3 regions of the Colwellia asteriadis genome follow, and region 2 is predicted to be linked to each of the others. Evidence: predicted binding sites of a transcription regulator. Region 2 holds the regulator's gene; each other region holds the start of a gene.
The links. Region 2 encodes FNR, which switches genes on or off when oxygen is low (the NO sensors DNR and NnrR bind a similar motif). Its sites were predicted from a motif close to TTGATCTAGATCAA; they were not measured.
Positions count from the first base shown of each region.

Region 1 (3,265 bases), on a different contig from region 2:
GCTTTAACTCTATTGAATGAAAGTAGATAGTTACCTTCTGTCCTGATATAAGCCCTGTAAAACACCAAGCGTCTTGAGCCTCATTAAAAATAAGATCATCATTAAACAATATTGATTGATTCATTATATTCGCCTTTATGATTCAGACTTAAGTGACTGTCTTAATTTATTTATAACTGGGTCAACTTCAGGTTTAGTGCTGTGCCAAAGCTGAAAGCTTTCTGCTGCTTGCCCAACTAACATACCTAAACCGTCGAGTTTTTTATTGGCGCTATGTTTTTCAGCCCAAAGTATAAAAGGCGTTTTAGCTTTACCATAAACCATATCGTAGCAAGCTGTATGTGAGGCAATAATAGAAGACGATAATGTAAACGTTTGACCCGACAAGCTAGCAGAGGTTGCATTAATAATAATATCAAATGGTTGCGCTGACTCTTCTGTAAGCTCACATGAAAATAATTTATCATTATTAAATTGCTGACATAATTCACTTGCTTTGCTTAATGTGCGATTAGCAATAGTGATACTCTTAGGACTCTGGCTTAATAATGGGAGTATAACGCCTTTCGCTGCACCACCTGCACCTAATAGCAATATCCGACTATTTTCCAATATAATATTATTACGAATAAGATCCTGAACTAACCCTTCGCCATCAGTATTATCACCGTAAATTTTACCATCTTTGATTGTTAAGGTGTTGACTGCGCCAGCTAAACGAGCACGTTCAGTTAAGTGATCAGCAATACGTAGCGCTTCTTCTTTAAAAGGCGCGGTAACATTAGCGCCCTTTCCACCCTCTTTAATAAATGTTTGAATGGCTGAAGTAAATTCACCTAGCTCTACAAATTTAGCTTGGTAACTAATTTTCTTATTAGTAGCGACAGCAAAAGCATGGTGAATAAAAGGCGAGCGAGATTGTGCAATAGGGTTACCAAAAACACAGTATTTATCTAAATTTGACGGTTCCATAAGCATTTATATCGATTTATTAAGAGCTACAGCCTAACTGAATCACTATCTTATAGAAACAAAAAAGCAGTAATAACTTACTGCTTTTAATTAATTACATGTAATAAAAAACTCTATTAAAATTTATAGCCAAGCATTACTGAGTAAACCATTGGGTCAATATCAACAGAAGCGCTACCAATACTATCTCCGCCAACATCAAAGGTGGCTTTAGTATTGATATCAATATATCGAGCAGAAGCGTTAATAGACCAGTTATCAGTTAGCTCATAATCTGCGCCAATTTGTACTGATAAACCAAACGAACTATCTAACTGTAAATTTGATAAGCCTAAAGTTTTAGGTGCAGCTTCAAACTCTTCTTTAAAGAAGTGAGTATAGTTAACCCCTAAACCGAGGTAGGGCTTAAATGCTGAACCGGTATCGAAATAGTATAATGCGCTTAACGTTGGTGGTAAGTGAGTTACTTCAGCTAATTTGGCGCCGTCAACACCTAGAGCATTATTTGGATCATGAATAGTAATGTCGTGAGTAAAAGGAGTTGCCGCCAGTAGCTCTACCGCCCAGTTGTTATCAACAAAATAAACGAAGTTCAAACCTAACTGAGTATTGTCATCTACTGACAAAGATAAGCCAGCAGCATCACTACCACCTAAATATATAGGTGTTTTACCGCTATCAGGAGCAACCATAGTTGCGCCACCACGAATCAGAATATCGCCAGCTTGATGTGCAAAGGCAGCTGTAGAAATGCTTGATAATAATGTTAATGCTAATAATGTTTTTTTCATGATGAGTGTCCTTAATTAATTTAAGGACATCATAGTACTCACCGCAAAAGGGACGTTGATCCAGCGCAAGTTTTATCAGTGCAATTGAGTAATTAAGGTTTATTATTTGATTTCGATCAACAATAGGTTTATTGAGTTGAACTTTTATTAAACAGTAAAAGCACTAACCTCTATATACTTGCCCTGTGATGCCATCAATAATAGTTGAAGCGCTGGCTCTACCTAAAGTATTTGTTTTAATCAAACCATCAAGCTCTGTAGGGAATTGCTCCAGTACTTGCTGCCAGGTTAATGCTGATGGTTGACCTGAAAGGTTGGCGCTGGTTGAAACAATGGCTTTATTAGTTTGCTTGCACAATGCAATAACATCAGGGTGTTGGGTGATACGCACAGCAATAGTACTGAACACACCTTTTAATAAGGTTGGCACACTTTCTTTTGCAGGAAGCACTTGAGTTATGGCATTAGGCCAGCGCGACAAAATAATAGTCATTTGTTCTGAAGTGATAACGGATTCATCAATGTATTTTTGTACTTGGCTATAGTCCCCTGCTAGCAAGATGAGTCCTTTATCTATAGAGCGTTGTTTCAACTTTAATACTTTCTCAACCGCTACGCTATTGTCAGGGTCGCAGCCTAAACCGAAAACGCCTTCAGTAGGGTAAGCAATAACCCCTCCCTGAAGAAGAGCTTCAGAGGCCTCTAATATTGATGGCGATAGTGAAGTAACTGACATGTTGGTGACTCTATAGAGCGAAAAATTATCTAATTATATCGCTTTTACTTTATAGGTACATTTTTTTTGCGGACAACTTAACACTTCTCCACTAGCCATAGTACGCTTGATTAAGACAGGCCATTGGCACTCTGGGCATGTTTGCGCTACCGGCTCATTATTCAGTACGTACTTACATTTTGGGTAGTTATCACAAGAATAAAACGTTTTACCAAAACGGTTGGTTTTTTCTTTTAATTTACCTGATAGCTTTTTACTCGCGCACGATGGACAATCGACATCAATATCTTCATGAGTTTGGCTGTCTTCAATATGATGGCATTGCGGATAATTAGTACAACCAATAAACATACCATAGCGACCTTGCTTAACCGCTAACTGAGATTGACATAGTGGACATTCGCTACCAGGAAGTACTTTATCTTCTACACGTTCATGTTCAACGACAGCACGCGTAAATTGACAGGTAGGATAATTTGAACACCCCAAAAAAGCGCCTGATTTACCATTTTTTATAGTAAGTTCAGAGCCACACTCAGGACAAACCTGGTATGCTTTTTCTAAAGCATGTTCATGGTGGGTAAATAAAGGCTTATCAGCTTTAGTCATTAGGCTAAAATAGTGCGAACTATGGTTAATAAATAATGCCTTATTATGCCACAGCTATTCGATAAAAAATATCACCACTACCGTTAGCCTAAAACTAATATGGTAGTGGCATTAATACAACCTAATAGTAAAGTTTAGTGTAAAGGACCTTCCGGCT
Region 1 is NZ_BAAAFA010000006.1:285,445-288,709, reverse strand. Features, by position in the region: gene ABD005_RS10645 (hypothetical protein) at 1-124, opposite strand, end outside; gene aroE (shikimate dehydrogenase) at 136-972, opposite strand; gene ABD005_RS10635 (OmpW/AlkL family protein) at 1,089-1,763, opposite strand; gene tsaC (L-threonylcarbamoyladenylate synthase type 1 TsaC) at 1,927-2,499, opposite strand; gene ABD005_RS10625 (DNA topoisomerase family protein) at 2,533-3,108, opposite strand; gene ABD005_RS10620 (DUF494 family protein) at 3,243-3,265, opposite strand, start outside.
Region 1: ABD005_RS10635 (OmpW/AlkL family protein) is a predicted target of FNR. The motif match lies at 1,870-1,883, and genes of this name have one in related genera.

Region 2 (3,265 bases):
GTTCAGCATGTGTGTTCATGGCTTCTTGGTGATGCTTTAGCATGACTGCATTGTATTCGGTGGCATCAAACTCAGGAACTTCAATAGCGATATTAATTGGGGTGCCAGGGTAAGAGTTGACTAAGTGTAAATTACCGTCAACCACAGCTGTTAGTTGTTTAGCTTGCTTTGTTATTTTGCTATTGAGTGAGCTATGTTCGCTCTCATCACTACCAATATTAAGAGCTGCTAGAATATTACCATTTTTTGGCCACTCGTGATCTTTGACTAATAATACCGGGCATGGACATTTTCTCAGGATATGCCAATCAGTAGGTGTAAAGACTACTGATTTAAATTTATCATGTTGATGAGTTCCTTTAATAACCAGATCAAAGTTGTGCTCAATTACTTGATTGATAATGGCTTCGTAAGGCCTGTTATGCCATACGACTTTGCTAGTTACTTGCGTATTAGGCGCTATTTCGGCGATAATTTCATCTAACCATTTTTGTTTCTCATCGATAACCATTTGACGCATAGAGTCGCGTTCGTTATGAGATAGTATTGTTGTCATCTCATAGGAAAAATCAAAAATGCTGAAAAAAGCAGTAATATTAATGGCTGTATTGTTATTTTTATGAATACGTGAGGCTAGATCTACAGCTCGCTTTAAGGCTTTTTGCTCATCAGTTGTTGGGTCGATAATAACCAGTATATTTTGATACATTTCCATGGTAAACCTCTCGTTAATAAAAGTAATTCATAATTACTTTATAGCAAAATTGAGGAGTGAATGCTTGATTTAAATTAAGATATTATGAATTGATTTCATTAAACACCGAGATAAACGGAGCTATCTCGGTGGGGGAGGAAAAGCTATAACTAATTAAATTTCTGCGACGTCAGACAAGGCGTCAATATCTACAATAGTAATTAATTTACCGTCTACTTTGATTAAGTTACTTTTATGAAAACGATTAAGTAAACGACTAATCGTTTCAACAGTTAAGCCAATATAATTACCAATATCGCTACGAGTCATGGTTAACCTAAATTCAGTTGCTGATAATCCTCGCGAATGATAGCGCTCACTTAAGGTCACTAAAAAAGTAGCTACACGTTGCTCAGCGTTTTTTCTATTAAGTAAGGTTAACATTGCCTGATCGGTTTTAATTTCATTACTCATTAGACGTAATACCTGCTTTTTCAACTTAGGCATAGTGTTAGAGAGCTGATCAAGGTTATTATAAGGGATTTCACAGACCATCGAAGTTTCAAGCGCCTGAGCAAAGCTAGGGTGACAGCTTTCTGCAATGGCATCAAAACCCAGTAAATCTCCTGCTAAATGAAAACCTGTTATTTGTTCTTCGCCTTGCTCATTAACCGTAAATGTTTTGAAAGTCCCTGAACGAATAGCAAATAAGGCGTGTAATTGTTGTCCGTCATGAAAAATTTTATCGCCTTTATGAATAGGACGTTTTCTATCGATAATGTCATCAAGGCTATTTAACTCTTGCTCATTCAGTGAAAAAGGTAAACATAATTCACTAATACTGCAGTTTTGACACTTAATGTGTTGTATACCGGGGCAATTTTTACTTGGCATAATAGATAATAACTCTTAATTTAAAGGACTGTAATATCGACCGTGCTGATAGGGTATTAGAACATTAATTGATATGCAACAGTTAAACTATAACAGCCATATAATATTAGAGAAATTGCCATTGTTTTCTTGAAGTTAGCATTAAGCAAAAGGCTTTTAAAGCTATTAATACCTAGAGACAGTGCTATGAGCGCAGGCAAAGTACCTAAACCAAAAAATAACATTATTCCTGCTCCTGTTAGGCTACTTCCGCTAGCTAATGACCAGGTGAGGGTTGAATAAACTAGCCCACAAGGTAACCAACCCCATAAAGCCCCTAAACCTAAAGCTTGTTTGGTGCTATTGACGGGAATGACATACTTAGCTAATGGTGACAAATAACGCCATAAATACTTCCCAAGCGCTTCTACTCTGTTTAACCACATTAACCATTGACCTAAATATAAGCCGAGTAGAATTAAAAATATGGCGGCAACCATGCGCAACCCCCCAAGGGGAACACCGATACTTTTTGCAGCTAATGAGCCACTAAAGCCGACAATCGCGCCAATCAAGGTGTAGCTGGCAATACGGCCAATATGATATGAAAATATTAAAGACGTGTTATTGCTTGATTTTGTCGGGTAGGTCTGCTGTTCAGTGATAGCAATATCACCTTGTTGTTTAGGTTTTTCAGTAGCCGACGTTAGCATGGTAGTAATACCCCCACACATGGCTAAACAGTGACCTGAGCCTAGTAAACCAACAATAAAAGCTGATAGTAAATCGGTTAGCATTACTTCTTTACATCAGCGCTTGAATTATTGGTGGGGTTTGTAGCTAGAGGTGCAGCGTTAGCTTTTGCTGCTATATTGCTATCACTCGGCGCTGATTTTTCTTGATCTTTTTGCTGGCTATCATCATTAAACAAGATGCTCATACCTTGTTTTTCTAAATCATCAAATTGCTCTGTTTTAACTGCCCAGAAAAAAAGATAAATCCCTAATGCGGTTAGAATCGCCGCAACTGGAATTAAAATATACATTATACTCATCACTAAACCCTCGGTGTTTACTAATTACTTTTTCAACAAGCGAAGTGAATTAGTTATGACTAAAATAGAGCTGGTTGACATACCAATGACTGCCATGTAGGGCGTGATATAACCCGCTACGGCCAATGGTAGTACAATAGCATTATATCCAAACGCCCATAAGTAGTTTTGAATAATAATTCGACGGGTTTTATGACCCACCTTTATTAGCGTATTGATGCTACTTAACTTATTATTAAGTAAAATAACATCAGCACCACTTTTAGTAATATCGGCGCCACAACCCATCGCAATAGATACATGCGCTGCGCCAAATACAGGTGAGTCGTTAACGCCATCACCGGTCATGGCAACATTAAATTTTTCATTTTGCTGAGCTTGCTGAATTTTATGCATTTTATCTTGAGCACTAAGCGAGCCTTCAACAGAGCTTAGCGGTAACACCGTTGCTAACTTATCACAGGCTTGTTGACTATCACCAGATAGCAGCATAGTGCGGCCAGTTTTATTAAGCGCTTCAATAACAGCATTCGCATCGTCACGAATTTGATCGACCAAATAAAATGAGGCGATAACTTGGTTGTTTTTAATTAATGTACAATTTGCATCTTGATGATTGCTTATCGCTTGTTGTGCATTTTCAT
Region 2 is NZ_BAAAFA010000008.1:222,975-226,239, reverse strand. Features, by position in the region: gene uspE (universal stress protein UspE) at 1-715, opposite strand, end outside; gene fnr (fumarate/nitrate reduction transcriptional regulator Fnr) at 869-1,588, opposite strand; gene ABD005_RS12810 (sulfite exporter TauE/SafE family protein) at 1,645-2,364, opposite strand; gene ccoS (cbb3-type cytochrome oxidase assembly protein CcoS) at 2,364-2,612, opposite strand; gene ABD005_RS12800 (heavy metal translocating P-type ATPase) at 2,646-3,265, opposite strand, start outside.

Region 3 (3,265 bases), on a different contig from region 2:
AGAGCTAAACCGCTTTATTACTGATTTGCTTGCTGAGTTCTCATTAAAAACGACTGACTATTTAGATAAAGATTAGTTATTGTTAAACTGTTGCTGAGTTATTAAAAAAGGGAAGTTATGACTTCCCTTTTACTTATTCGTTACCTTGACTCAATCCAATTCACTTTAACTCAGCCGTAGATTAACGCTTACTCATTAAGTAAACATCGTTTTCACTTCAGCACACATAGCTGAAAACTCATCACACTGCATATAGTCAACCTCAGGTAAAATCCCCTTTTTAGTATAATTCGCAAGTAATGCTTCTTTCGTTGTTTCGTTTTTGAATACGTCATGGTAAATAGCACCAGCACGAATAAAGTCTAAATAATGAACTTCGTTTGGTAAAATGGTTAAATCACTCCAGCTTTCTGCAAGTAACGTAAATTCATCAGAAAACCCCCAAGCCCTTGTAATAGCTCCGCCTATTCTCCCAGACAATTTAATGATCGCTTGTTGTAAAAACGTTGGATTAGCAAAAACATCAGGATGATTTTCAGCTTCGGTTAAAATAGGTAAAACACCAATATTATGAACTAACGCGGCAAGAGTTATTGTGTCTAAGCTTAATGAAGTACGTTTATTCTCTTTTAAATATAATGTCATAAGACTAATGGCAACCGATGCGATATCAATCGTTTTTGCCCACGATTTTTTCATATACAGCTTTACAATATCATTATCTGACACAAAAACTTGCTCTAACGCCATTGCTGTAGCAATACTTTTAATTTGTTGTAAACCGATACGAGTTACTGCTTGAGGCACCGTTTCAACCTTAACGCTCCGTCCTAAAATGGCACTATTAGCGACTTTGAGCATCCCTAAAGATAACGCAGGATCTTGTGCGATAATATCACTCATCTGACTTAAATTAATTTCAGGATCATCTGCTGCAGCTCTGACTTTTAAGGCGACTTCAGGTAATGTCGGTAAGACTAAAGTATCTTGATTAATTTTTTCCGTTAAAATTGTATATAAAGCATTTGATGCTGCCATGAATTCACCTTTATTTTTATTATCCTTACTTTTAAAAGTAGCACAAAATAATGTAATCCTAGTTTTTTTTTATAATATTTTTCAACTAAATAAGGCAATGTTCTATAAGGTCTTTATTGACCTACTTGGGGTATTGAGAGCCTTACTAAAACATTGATCTAGATCATCACATCGTCGCCTTTAAATTGTTGCCAACCGCTATTACCAGTATAATTCGCGCCCTACTTTTCCTCCTCACTATTATTAACGAGTTACGCAATGATGAAACCCGAACTTCTGTCCCCTGCGGGTAGCCTTAAAAATATGCGCTATGCTTTTGCTTATGGAGCTGATGCTGTTTATGCAGGACAACCTCGTTACTCTTTAAGGGTACGTAATAACGAATTTACTCTACCGAATATTCAAATAGGTATTAATGAAGCGCATGCATTAGGGAAAAAGTTTTATCTTGTTAATAATATAGCGCCACATAACGGAAAATTAAAAACCTTCTTAAAAGATATCGCACCAGTAATTGCCATGAAGCCTGACGCCTTAATTATGTCAGATCCAGGCTTAATTATGCTGGTGCGAGAAAATTTTCCCGATATGCCTATTCACCTCTCTGTACAAGCTAATGCGGTTAACTGGGCAACGGTTAAGTTTTGGCAGCAACAAGGGGTTGAGCGGGTTATATTGTCGCGTGAACTATCACTCGATGAAATAGAAGATATTCGCATACACTGCCCCGAAATGGAAATAGAGGTATTTGTTCACGGTGCATTATGTATGGCCTACTCGGGTCGCTGTTTACTATCTGGTTATATTAATAAACGAGATCCTAACCAAGGCACTTGTACTAATTCATGTCGCTGGAAGTACGATACCCACGAAGCTAAAGAAACTGAAACAGGTGATATTATCGCTTGCTCCCCAGCCAACGAAATAGAAACAAGTATTAACGATGTTGGTATTTACCTTCCTTCGAACAAAATAGAAACAACTCAAAATAACCCAATAGATGATATTGTTTTATTACAAGAGCAAGGTAGGCCTGGCGAATATATGCCGGCTTTTGAAGATGAGCACGGCACCTACATCATGAACTCTAAAGATTTACGTGCAGTTGAACATGTACAACGATTAGTCAATATGGGAGTACACTCGCTTAAAATTGAAGGACGTACTAAGTCTTTTTATTATTGTGCAAGAACAGCACAGGTATACGCACAGGCAATTAACGACGCCATGACAAATAAGCCCTTTAACCCTAAGTTAAATAACGATTTAGAGCACCTAGCTCACCGCGGCTATACCGAAGGCTTTCTTAAGCGTCATCGCCATGGTGATACTCAAAATTATGATTATGGTTATTCAAAAAGTGATACGCAGCAATTTGTTGGTGAAGTCATAGGACGAAACCAGACAACAGGTTTAGTTGAAATTGATGTAAAGAATAAGTTTTTAGTTGGCGATAAGCTTGAACTAATGACTCCCACAGGTAATCATACATTTACATTAAGCCATATGCTTAATGCAAAAAATAACGAAGTTATAACAGATGCTAAAGGCTCGGGGCATAAAGTACTAATTGCCCTTGAATGCTCTATTGATTTATCTTTTGCAATTATTATGCGCTACTTATCAGAAAAAGGAACAACAAGGCAGCCTTTCCAACAACCGGATTAAATGACTATTACTTTACTAAATCAATCACTAACTCAGTAAATAACTCAGTAAATAACTCAGTAAATAACTCAGTAAATAACTCAGTAAATAACTCAGTAAATAACTCAGTAAATAACTCAGTAAATAACTCAGTAAAATAGTAGCGTAAGAGAAAGCTATGGCATTAAAAATATTAAATACCTGTATTAATTGCGATATGTGTGAGCCAGAGTGTCCTAATGAAGCGATTACATTAGGTGCAGAGATTTATGAAATAAATAGTGATAACTGCACTGAGTGTGTTGGTCATTATGATGCACCAACTTGTGTTAATGTTTGCCCAATAGACAGTGTTAAGCCTGATGAAAACCACAGAGAAACACACTCTCAATTACTCAATAAATTTATCAATTTGTATAATATGATTGAGTAGCGCTTAGCTTAATGAGTAACTCGCTACAAAAACGCCAATTAATGATTAATTGGCGTTTTTATACTAAAGATTAGCTCCCCTAAAAATACATTAACGCGTAGGTAAGTCTATATCCGCAAGTAATTCATCTACTTCGGTATTATTTTT
Region 3 is NZ_BAAAFA010000004.1:79,258-82,522, reverse strand. Features, by position in the region: gene rdgC (recombination-associated protein RdgC) at 1-76, shown strand, start outside; gene ABD005_RS06830 (HDOD domain-containing protein) at 196-1,038, opposite strand; gene trhP (prephenate-dependent tRNA uridine(34) hydroxylase TrhP) at 1,297-2,706, shown strand; gene ABD005_RS06820 (YfhL family 4Fe-4S dicluster ferredoxin) at 2,864-3,118, shown strand; gene cysB (HTH-type transcriptional regulator CysB) at 3,209-3,265, opposite strand, start outside.
Region 3: trhP (prephenate-dependent tRNA uridine(34) hydroxylase TrhP) is a predicted target of FNR. The motif match lies at 1,192-1,205, and genes of this name have one in related genera.